3 regions of the Streptomyces sp. NPDC059874 genome follow, and region 3 is predicted to be linked to each of the others. Evidence: predicted binding sites of a transcription regulator. Region 3 holds the regulator's gene; each other region holds the start of a gene.
The links. The regulator HrcA, encoded in region 3, represses chaperone genes, less so after heat shock. The targets are predictions, from matches to a motif close to TTNGCACTCNGNNNNNCNGAGTGCNAA.
Positions count from the first base shown of each region.

Region 1: a site for HrcA is predicted at 1,968-1,994, ahead of groL (chaperonin GroEL). Genes of this name have one in related genera too.
Region 2: a site for HrcA is predicted at 1,205-1,231, ahead of groES (co-chaperone GroES). Genes of this name have one in related genera too.

Region 1 covers NZ_JBHWJY010000042.1:64,971-68,226, forward strand. The annotation lists gene ACFV9H_RS23640 (hypothetical protein) at 1-107, opposite strand, end outside; gene groL (chaperonin GroEL) at 180-1,802, opposite strand; gene ACFV9H_RS23650 (cold-shock protein) at 2,145-2,351, opposite strand; gene ACFV9H_RS23655 (MoaD/ThiS family protein) at 2,747-3,025, opposite strand; gene thrC (threonine synthase) at 3,060-3,256, opposite strand, start outside.
Region 2 covers NZ_JBHWJY010000048.1:61,349-64,604, reverse strand. The annotation lists gene ACFV9H_RS25660 (DUF6234 family protein) at 1-343, opposite strand, end outside; gene ACFV9H_RS25655 (hypothetical protein) at 651-1,118, opposite strand; gene groES (co-chaperone GroES) at 1,375-1,683, shown strand; gene groL (chaperonin GroEL) at 1,796-3,256, shown strand, end outside.
Region 3 covers NZ_JBHWJY010000065.1:37,011-40,266, reverse strand. The annotation lists gene dnaJ (molecular chaperone DnaJ) at 1-1,117, opposite strand, end outside; gene hrcA (heat-inducible transcriptional repressor HrcA) at 1,118-2,134, opposite strand; gene ACFV9H_RS29935 (MBL fold metallo-hydrolase) at 2,271-2,990, shown strand; gene ACFV9H_RS29930 (DUF3097 domain-containing protein) at 3,025-3,256, shown strand, end outside.

The DNA of each region.
Region 1 (3,256 bases), on a different contig from region 3:
ATGCCGAGTGCCGTCGCCAGATGGATGGCATCGAGGCTGCGCACGGTGGCCGGCCGCACGGTCTGGGCCAGGATGCGGATGCCGGGATCAACGCCCGAGGGCGGCACCCCCAGTGGGGGTGCCGCCCTCGGAACGTGTACGGAACAGCCGATCAACCGAGGCCGGAGGCCAGGGGTGGATCAGAAGTCCATGTCACCGCCCGGCATGCCGCCACCGGCAGCCGCGCCGGCCTTCTCGGGCTTGTCGGCGATGACGGCCTCGGTGGTGAGGAAGAGGGCCGCGATGGACGCCGCGTTCTGCAGGGCAGAGCGGGTGACCTTCGCCGGGTCGATGATGCCCTCGGCGATCATGTCGACGTACTCGCCGGTCGCGGCGTTCAGGCCGTGACCGATCGGAAGGTTGCGCACCTTCTCGACGACGACGCCGCCTTCGAGACCACCGTTGACGGCGATCTGCTTCAGCGGGGCCTCCAGCGCGAGCTTCACGGCGTTGGCGCCGGTCGCCTCGTCACCCTCGAGCTCCAGCTTCTCGAAGACCGCGGAGGCCTGCAGCAGGGCCACGCCACCACCGGCGACGATGCCCTCCTCGACGGCCGCCTTCGCGTTGCGAACGGCGTCCTCGATGCGGTGCTTGCGCTCCTTGAGCTCGACCTCGGTCGCGGCACCGGCCTTGATGACGGCCACGCCGCCGGCCAGCTTCGCGAGGCGCTCCTGGAGCTTCTCGCGGTCGTAGTCCGAGTCGGAGTTCTCGATCTCGGCGCGGATCTGGTTCACGCGACCGGCGACCTGGTCGCTGTCACCGGCACCGTCGACGATGGTGGTCTCGTCCTTGGTGATGACGACCTTGCGGGCGCGGCCCAGCAGGTCCAGGCCCGCGTTCTCGAGCTTGAGGCCGACCTCCTCGGAGATGACCGTGCCGCCCGTGAGGATGGCGATGTCACCGAGCATGGCCTTGCGGCGGTCACCGAAGCCCGGGGCCTTGACGGCGACGGACTTGAAGGTGCCGCGGATCTTGTTGACGACCAGGGTCGACAGGGCCTCGCCCTCGACGTCCTCGGCGATGATCAGCAGCGGCTTGCCGGACTGCATGACCTTCTCCAGGAGCGGCAGCAGGTCCTTGACCGAGCCGATCTTGGAGTTGACGATCAGGATGTACGGGTCGTCGAGAGCCGACTCCATACGCTCCATGTCGGTGGCGAAGTACGCCGAGATGTAGCCCTTGTCGAAGCGCATGCCCTCGGTGAGCTCGAGCTCCAGACCGAAGGTCTGCGACTCCTCGACGGTGATGACGCCTTCCTTGCCGACCTTGTCCATGGCCTCGGCGATGAGCTCGCCGATCTGGGTGTCGGCGGCGGAGATGGAGGCCGTCGAAGCGATCTGCTCCTTGGTCTCGACATCCTTGGCCTGGGCGAGCAGGGCGGCGGAGACGGCCTCGACGGCCTTCTCGATACCACGCTTGAGGGCCATCGGGTTGGCGCCGGCGGCCACGTTGCGCAGGCCCTCGCGGACGAGCGCCTGGGCCAGCACGGTGGCGGTGGTCGTACCGTCGCCCGCGACGTCGTCCGTCTTCTTGGCGACTTCCTTGACCAGCTCGGCGCCGATCTTCTCGTACGGGTCCTCGAGCTCGATCTCCTTGGCGATGGAGACACCATCGTTGGTGATCGTGGGGGCGCCCCACTTCTTCTCAAGGACGACGTTGCGACCCTTGGGGCCAAGGGTGACCTTGACGGCGTCGGCGAGCTGGTTCATCCCACGCTCGAGGCCGCGGCGGGCCTCCTCGTCGAACGCAATGATCTTGGCCATCTGAAGTGGTCCTCCCGGACAGCGGTGGATTGCTCCTGGACCGCGCCCGCGCCCGCGACGGACGGCCTGCGGGCTCGGCGGTTCCTTCCCGCCGGACCCTGCGGGCCTCACCGACCCGGTCCTCGTTCAGTAGCACTCTCAACCGGAGAGTGCTAACGCCAATGATTAGCACTCGACCCCCACGAGTGCAAGCGGCTTGGGCCAACACCGGGCCACGATCCAAGGGACGCCCGGCAACGCACGAGGAGCCCGCATCCCTCCTCAAGGATGCGGGCCCCTCGTATGTATGCGCGTACGCGGGTGCGCGCGTACGTGTCGCGTCGGTGGTCGATCGCTCCAGGACTAGCCGAGTGCGAGCTTGACCATGTCCGCCTGCGGACCCTTCTGGCCCTGCGAGATCTCGAACTCGACCCGCTGACCCTCTTCAAGGGTGCGGTACCCGTCCATCTGGATGGCGCTGTAGTGGACGAACACATCCGCACCACCGTCGACCGCGATGAAGCCGTAGCCCTTCTCCGCGTTGAACCACTTGACGGTGCCCTGAGCCATGCCTAACTCCCCTATTACTGGCCCTTGCGCAGGAACGCACTTCGCGGTCCCGGGTCAGAACTTGCGTCGGAACGCGTCGACCGAGGCTGAATGTATCCGCGCCGGTGCTGTCTGCAACAGGTCAATCCGACGAGAAATCTGGACAGCCGGATACATTGAAATGAAGTGAAAATTTGGCATATTCCAGGGCAACTCGGGCCTGACATATCTCGCCAAAGCCCCATACCGCACTTGCACATTGACCCGATGTCGACCCTCACGCGACCCGTTCATATGCGGCGGGCAAGAACAGCGGAGGGGACTTCCCCAACTCTACCGCGCCCAATCAAGCAGAATTACCCCCTCCGCTTTTAGCGGAAGGGGTAATTCTGTTTATCGGAAGCGTTCCGAGCCGATCAGCAGCCGCCCGCGACGGCCGGGATGATCGAGACGCCGGCGCCGTCCGGCGTCGCCGCCTCCAGCCCGCCCTCGAAGCGCACGTCGTCGTCGTTCACGTAGACGTTCACGAAGCGACGGAGCTTGCCCTGGTCGTCCAGGACGCGCGCGGCGATGCCGGGGTGGTTCTGCTCCAGCGACTCGATGACCTCGGCCAGGGTCGCGCCCTCGGCCTTCACCTCGGCGGCGCCGCCGGTGTAGGTGCGCAGGATGGTGGGGATGCGGACGTTGACGCTCATGGCGCTACTGCCTTTCCGGGTGCAGGGGGGAGGGTCAGGCCAGGCCGGCGGCGCGGAACGCGTCCAGGCTCGGGCGGATGGTGGCGGTCTGACCGCTGTCCGCGGCCACCGCCTCCAGGGTCTTGAGGCCGTCACCGGTGTTCAGGATGACGGTCGTCAGCGTCGGGTCGAGCTGCCCGTTCTCGATGAGCTTCTTCGTGACGCCGACGGTCACGCCGCCCGCGGTCTCGG
Region 2 (3,256 bases), on a different contig from region 3:
TCAGCCCGAGCAGCAGCACGCAGGCCACGCCGTGCACGGCCGTGGAGAGGGGGGCGCGCATCCGGCGGAACCCGAACGCGGCCAGCGTGGAGACGGCGCACAGGAAACCGAGCCAGAGGAACATCCCGGCGGTGCGGGGGATGCCCTGCCATTGGTGGGCTGAGCTGGTGGTGGGTGCGAGGAGGCCGAACTCCTCGACGGCGGCGTAGAGGACGCCTACGACGAGCATCACGGCCACGCCCGCGCCGGTGAGGAGCGCCAGGATGAGGTCCGTCGCCCAGTGCATGGGCGCGCGGGAGCGTCCTGCCGGTGGCCGTGCCGGTTGCGCCGCCTGGTTCGTCATGCCCCGCAGTATCGCGCCGGGGGCCTGTCCGCCGCCTGAGTATCGGTACTTAGCCCGGTGGCGGGACGGCGGGTTCCGCCCGCGGCCCCCGGGGCTCCGCCCCGGACCCCGCGCCTCAATCGCCGGCGGGGCTGATTTTTGGCTGATGCCGGCTGCTGGGTGCGGCTGTCAGGACCGCCGGGCTCCGCCCCGGACCCCGCGCCTCAATCGCCGGCGGGGCTGATTTTTTTGCTGATGCCGCCTGCTGGGTGCGGCTCTCAGGCCTCCCGGGGGCTGGATCTGGCTGGTTCCGCCCGGCGGGTGTGGGTCACGGGCCGCTTGGCGCCGGTGGGTTCGGGGGGCGGGTTCTCGCGGTGCGTAGTGCCGAAGCCGCCGACCGGATCGGGAAGGCCAGGGCCAGTACTCCGACGGCTCCCGGGCCCAGCCAGACCAGCACGTTCCTCCGTACGGCCGTATCGGCATCCGGTCCGCTGACGGCGACGGCCACCGGGCCGGTCGGCCGGGTGTCGAACACGGTGTCGACCTCGACGCTCCCGAGGGTGAACGAGCCGTCGGTCGCCGTGAAGCTCCCCGTACAGGTCAGTGCCCGTTCGCCCGCCTGGTACGGGGCCTCCCGGCACTGCTCCGCGTGGAACGCGCCGGCCACCCCGGTCAGCTGGGTCGCCAGTCGCGGTACGGCGCCCGACAGCAGGTGGATCCCGGCCGCGAGGCCGACGGTGATCGGGATCGCGCGCCGCCACCGCACGCGCGAGCCGCCCGGACTGGTCCTGGTCATGGCGCGAGCGTAATGATCCCGAACGCGTGTACGCCCTGGTTTTCGGGGTTCGGAGGCGCGATTCGCGCAACGCCCGACGGCGAGAATTGGCACTCCGCTTGACCGAGTGCTAATCGCCGGAATAGTGTCACACCTGGCACTCGCCCCGGGTGAGTGCCAACACAGCGACAGGCAGGTCCGGCACCCGCGACGACGGATCGACCTGGTCGCCACCTCAGACAGTTAACCCCGGATCTCCGAAGGGGGAGGTCGGATCGTGACGACCGCCAGCTCCAAGGTTGCCATCAAGCCGCTTGAGGACCGCATTGTGGTCCAGCCGCTCGACGCCGAGCAGACCACGGCCTCCGGCCTGGTCATCCCGGACACCGCGAAGGAGAAGCCCCAGGAGGGCGTCGTCCTCGCCGTGGGCCCGGGTCGCTTCGAGGACGGCCAGCGTCTCCCGCTGGACGTCAGCGTCGGCGACATCGTGCTGTACAGCAAGTACGGCGGCACCGAAGTGAAGTACAGCGGCGAGGAGTACCTCGTCCTCTCGGCTCGCGACGTGCTCGCGATCGTCGAGAAGTAATTCGCTTCTCCAGTACTGCTTTGAGCTGCGCCCCTGGTCACCCCGCTGATTGCCGGGCGGCGAGGGGCGCAGTTCGTTAAACCCGAGTTTTCGAGAGGGCTGAACCGCTCCCATGGCGAAGATCCTGAAGTTCGACGAGGACGCCCGTCGCGCCCTCGAGCGCGGCGTCAACAAGCTTGCCGACACGGTCAAGGTGACGATCGGCCCCAAGGGCCGCAACGTCGTCATCGACAAGAAGTTCGGCGCGCCCACCATCACCAACGACGGTGTCACCATCGCTCGCGAGGTCGAGCTGGACGACCCGTACGAGAACCTGGGCGCGCAGCTCGTGAAGGAGGTGGCGACCAAGACCAACGACATCGCGGGTGACGGCACCACCACCGCCACCGTGCTGGCCCAGGCGCTGGTCCGCGAGGGTCTGCGCAACGTCGCCGCCGGTGCCTCCCCGGCCGCCCTGAAGAAGGGCATCGACGCCGCGGTCAAGGCCGTGTCCGAGGAGCTCCTCGCGACCGCCCGCCCGATCGAGGACAAGTCCGACATCGCCGCCGTGGCCGCGCTCTCCGCGCAGGACCAGCAGGTCGGCGAGCTCATCGCCGAGGCGATGGACAAGGTCGGCAAGGACGGTGTCATCACCGTCGAGGAGTCCAACACCTTCGGCCTGGAGCTGGAGTTCACCGAGGGCATGGCCTTCGACAAGGGCTACCTCTCCCCGTACATGGTCTCCGACCAGGAGCGTATGGAGGCCGTCCTCGACGACCCGTACATCCTGATCAACCAGGGCAAGATCTCGTCGATCCAGGACCTCCTGCCCCTGCTGGAGAAGGTCATCCAGGCCGGCGGCTCCCGCCCGCTGCTGATCATCGCCGAGGACGTCGAGGGCGAGGCGCTCTCCACCCTCGTCGTCAACAAGATCCGCGGCACCTTCAACGCGGTCGCCGTCAAGGCCCCCGGCTTCGGTGACCGTCGCAAGGCGATGCTCCAGGACATGGCCACCCTCACCGGTGCCACCGTCATCGCCGAGGAGGTCGGCCTCAAGCTCGACCAGGCCGGTCTGGACGTGCTGGGCACCGCCCGCCGCGTGACCATCTCCAAGGACGACACCACCATCGTCGACGGTGGCGGCAGCTCCGACGAGGTCCTCGGCCGCGTCAACCAGATCAAGGCCGAGATCGAGTCCACCGACTCGGACTGGGACCGCGAGAAGCTGCAGGAGCGCCTGGCGAAGCTCGCCGGTGGCGTCTGCGTCATCAAGGTCGGCGCCGCCACCGAGGTGGAGCTCAAGGAGAAGAAGCACCGCCTCGAGGACGCCATCTCGGCGACCCGCGCCGCGGTCGAGGAGGGCATCGTCTCCGGCGGTGGCTCCGCGCTCGTTCACGCCGTGAAGGTGCTGGAAGGCAACCTGGGCCTGTCCGGCGACGAGGCCACCGGTGTCGCGGTCGTGCGCCGCGCCGCCGTCGAGCCGCTGCGCTGGATCGCCGAGAACGCCGGCCTCGAGGGTTACGTCATCACCTCGAAGGTCGCCGAGCTCGACAAGGGCCAGGGCTTCAACGCCGCTTCCGGCGAGTACGGCGAC
Region 3 (3,256 bases):
CCTTCAGCCGGCTGAACAGACCCTGCTGGCCCGGCGCGAACTGGCCCGTCGGCCGCTCCTCGCCGCGCAGCTTCGCCAGCTGGCGCAGCAGCTCCTCCTGCTGGGCGTCCAGCTTGCCGGGGGTGGTGACCTCGACGTGCACGATCAGGTCGCCGCGCCCGCCACCGCGCAGGTGGGTGACGCCGCGCCCGTGCAGCGGGATCGCCTGGCCGGACTGGGTGCCGGGCCGGATGTCGATCTCCTCCATGCCGTCGAGCGTCTCCAGCGGGCACTTCGTGCCCAGGGCCGCCGCCGTCATCGGGATGGTGACCGTGCAGTGCAGGTCGTCGCCGCGCCGCTGGAACGTCGGGTGCGGCAGCTCGTGGATCTCCACGTACAGGTCGCCGGCGGGGCCGCCGCCGGGGCCGACCTCGCCCTCGCCCGCGAGCTGGATGCGGGTGCCGTTCTCGACGCCGGCGGGGATCTTGACCGTGAGGCTGCGGCGGGAGCGGACCCGGCCGTCGCCCGCGCACTCGGGGCACGGGGTCGGGACGACGGTGCCGAACCCCTGGCACTGCGGGCAGGGGCGCGAGGTCATGACCTGGCCCAGGAAGGACCGGGTGACCTGCGAGACCTCACCGCGGCCGCGGCACATGTCACACGTCTGCGCCGAGGTGCCGGGGGCGGCGCCCTCGCCGGAGCAGGTGGTGCAGACGACGGCCGTGTCGACCTGGATGTCCTTGGTCGTCCCGAAGGCCGCCTCGTCCAACTCCAGGTCCAGGCGGATCATGGCGTCCTGGCCGCGGCGGGTCCGCGAGCGCGGGCCGCGCTGCGAGGACTGGCCGAAGAAGGCGTCCATGATGTCGGAGAAGTTGCCGAAGCCACCCGCCCCGAAGCCGCCCGCGCCGCCGCCGCCCGAGGAGGACAGCGGGTCGCCGCCGAGGTCGTAGACCTGCTTCTTCTGCGGGTCCGACAGCACCTCGTAGGCTGCGTTGATCTCCTTGAAACGCTCTTGCGTCTTGGGATCGGGGTTCACATCCGGGTGCAGCTCGCGCGCGAGCCGCCGGAATGCCTTCTTGATCTCATCCTGGGATGCGTCGCGGCGCACGCCGAGAACGGCGTAGTAGTCCGTGGCCACTTACGACTCCGCCAGGATCTGTCCGACGTAACGTGCCACTGCGCGTACCGCTCCCATCGTTCCGGGGTAGTCCATGCGGGTCGGTCCGACCACGCCGAGTTTGGCGACTGCTTCGCCGCCCGAACCGTAACCGACCGAGACGACGGACGTGGAGTTCAGTCCCTCGTAGGCATTCTCATGCCCGATCCGTACGGCCATTCCCGACTCGTTGGCCTCGCCGAGCAGCTTGAGGAGCACGACCTGCTCCTCCAGCGCTTCGAGCACCGGCCTGATCGTCAGGGGAAAATCGTGTCCGAAGCGGGTGAGATTGGCGGTGCCGCCGATCATCAGCCGCTCTTCGGCTTCCTCGACCAGGGTTTCGAGGAGCGTCGCGAGCACGGTGGACACCGTGGCGCGGTCCTCGGCCTCGAAGGATTCGGGCAGGTCCTGGACGAGCGGGGGCACGTCGGTGAAGCGACGGCCGACGACCCGACTGTTGAGCCGGGCCCGCAGATCGGCGAGAGAGGCCTCGCCGAAGGGGGTCTGGCAGTCGATCAGCCGCTGCTCGACGCGCCCGGTGTCCGTGATCAGTACGAGCATCAGGCGCGCGGGAGCGAGCGAGAGCAGCTCCACGTGCCGGACGGTCGACCGGGTCAGGCTCGGGTACTGGACGACGGCGACCTGCCGGGTGAGCGTGGCGAGGAGCCGCACCGTGCGGCCGACGACGTCGTCGAGGTCGACGGCGCCGTCGAGGAAGTTCTGGATGGCCCGCCGCTCGGGGCTCGACAGCGGTTTGACCCCCGCCAGCTTGTCGACGAAGAGCCGGTAGCCCTTGTCGGTGGGGATCCGGCCGGCGCTGGTGTGGGGCTGGGCGATGTAGCCCTCGTCCTCCAGCACGGCCATGTCGTTGCGCACGGTGGCAGGCGAGACCCCGAGGCGGTGCCGCTCGGTGAGCGCCTTGGAGCCGACCGGCTCCTCCGTCCCGACGTAGTCCTGGACGATGGCGCGCAGCACTTCGAGTCTGCGTTCGCTGAGCATCGCGCACACCTCCGGCTGTGGTCCGTTGCCCTGTTCGTTGGCACTCTGGGCGTTCGAGTGCCAGAGATCCCCCGCTCAGTGTACGGCCGGGTAGTAAGACCCTGGCAAGGGAGGCCCGCCAGGGTAGCGTCGCCGCATGGATGTGCGTTGGGAAGAGGCGGGCTGGGAACGGCTGACCGGACGGGCCGGCCGCAGACGCCTGCCGGTGTGGGATTGCACCGTGGGACTGGTGGTGGGCGACGACTCGATGCTTCTCGTCGACCCGGGTTCCAGCCTGCGGGAGGGGGTCGAGCTGCGGGAGCAGGTGGAACGGCTGACGGACCGCCGCGTGACCCATATCGCATTCACCCACGGACATTTCGACCACGTGCTGGGGGCCGCCGCCTTCTCCGGGGCCGAGGTGTACGGGGCGGTGGGTCTGGCCGCCGTGCTGTCGACGGGCCGGGAGCAGCTGCGCGCGAGCGCGGTGCGGCACGGGCTGGCGGAGACCGAGGCGGCCGAGGCCGTCGAGCAGCTGGTGCTGCCGCGCCACCCGGTGTCGGGCGAGTGGACGCTGGACCTGGGCGGCGTGCAGGTGCTGCTGGCGAACGTGGGGCCGGGGCACACCGGGCACGATCTGGCCGTCTTCGTGCCGGGCGAGGACGAAGTGGTGTTCTGCGGGGACCTGGTGGAGGAGTCCGGCGACCCCCAGGCGGGCCGGGACGCGATCCCGGCGCAGTGGCCCGCCGCCCTGGACCGGCTGCTGTCGCTGGGCGGGGACGACGCGCTGTACGTGCCGGGTCACGGAGCGGTGGTCGACGCGGGGTTCGTACGTGCGCAACGCGCCACACTGGCCGCCCGTTTCGGCGTGTCGTAGGCATGATCGGCGCGCCTCTCCTACGCTCGGCCGGATGCGCGAGTACTCCCCCGACCTGACCCCCCAGTGGAAGCGCCCGAAGGCGGTGCCGGAGGTGGCGGCGGAACCGGACCTGGTGGTCGAGGTGGCCGGTACGGACTTCTGCGGCGCGGTGGTGTCCTGCGAGGCGGGCACGGTGACCCTGGAGGACCGATTCGGCAAGCGCCGCGTCTTCCCCCTGGAGCCGCGGGGCTTCCTGCTGGACGGCGCCGTGGTCACCCTCACCC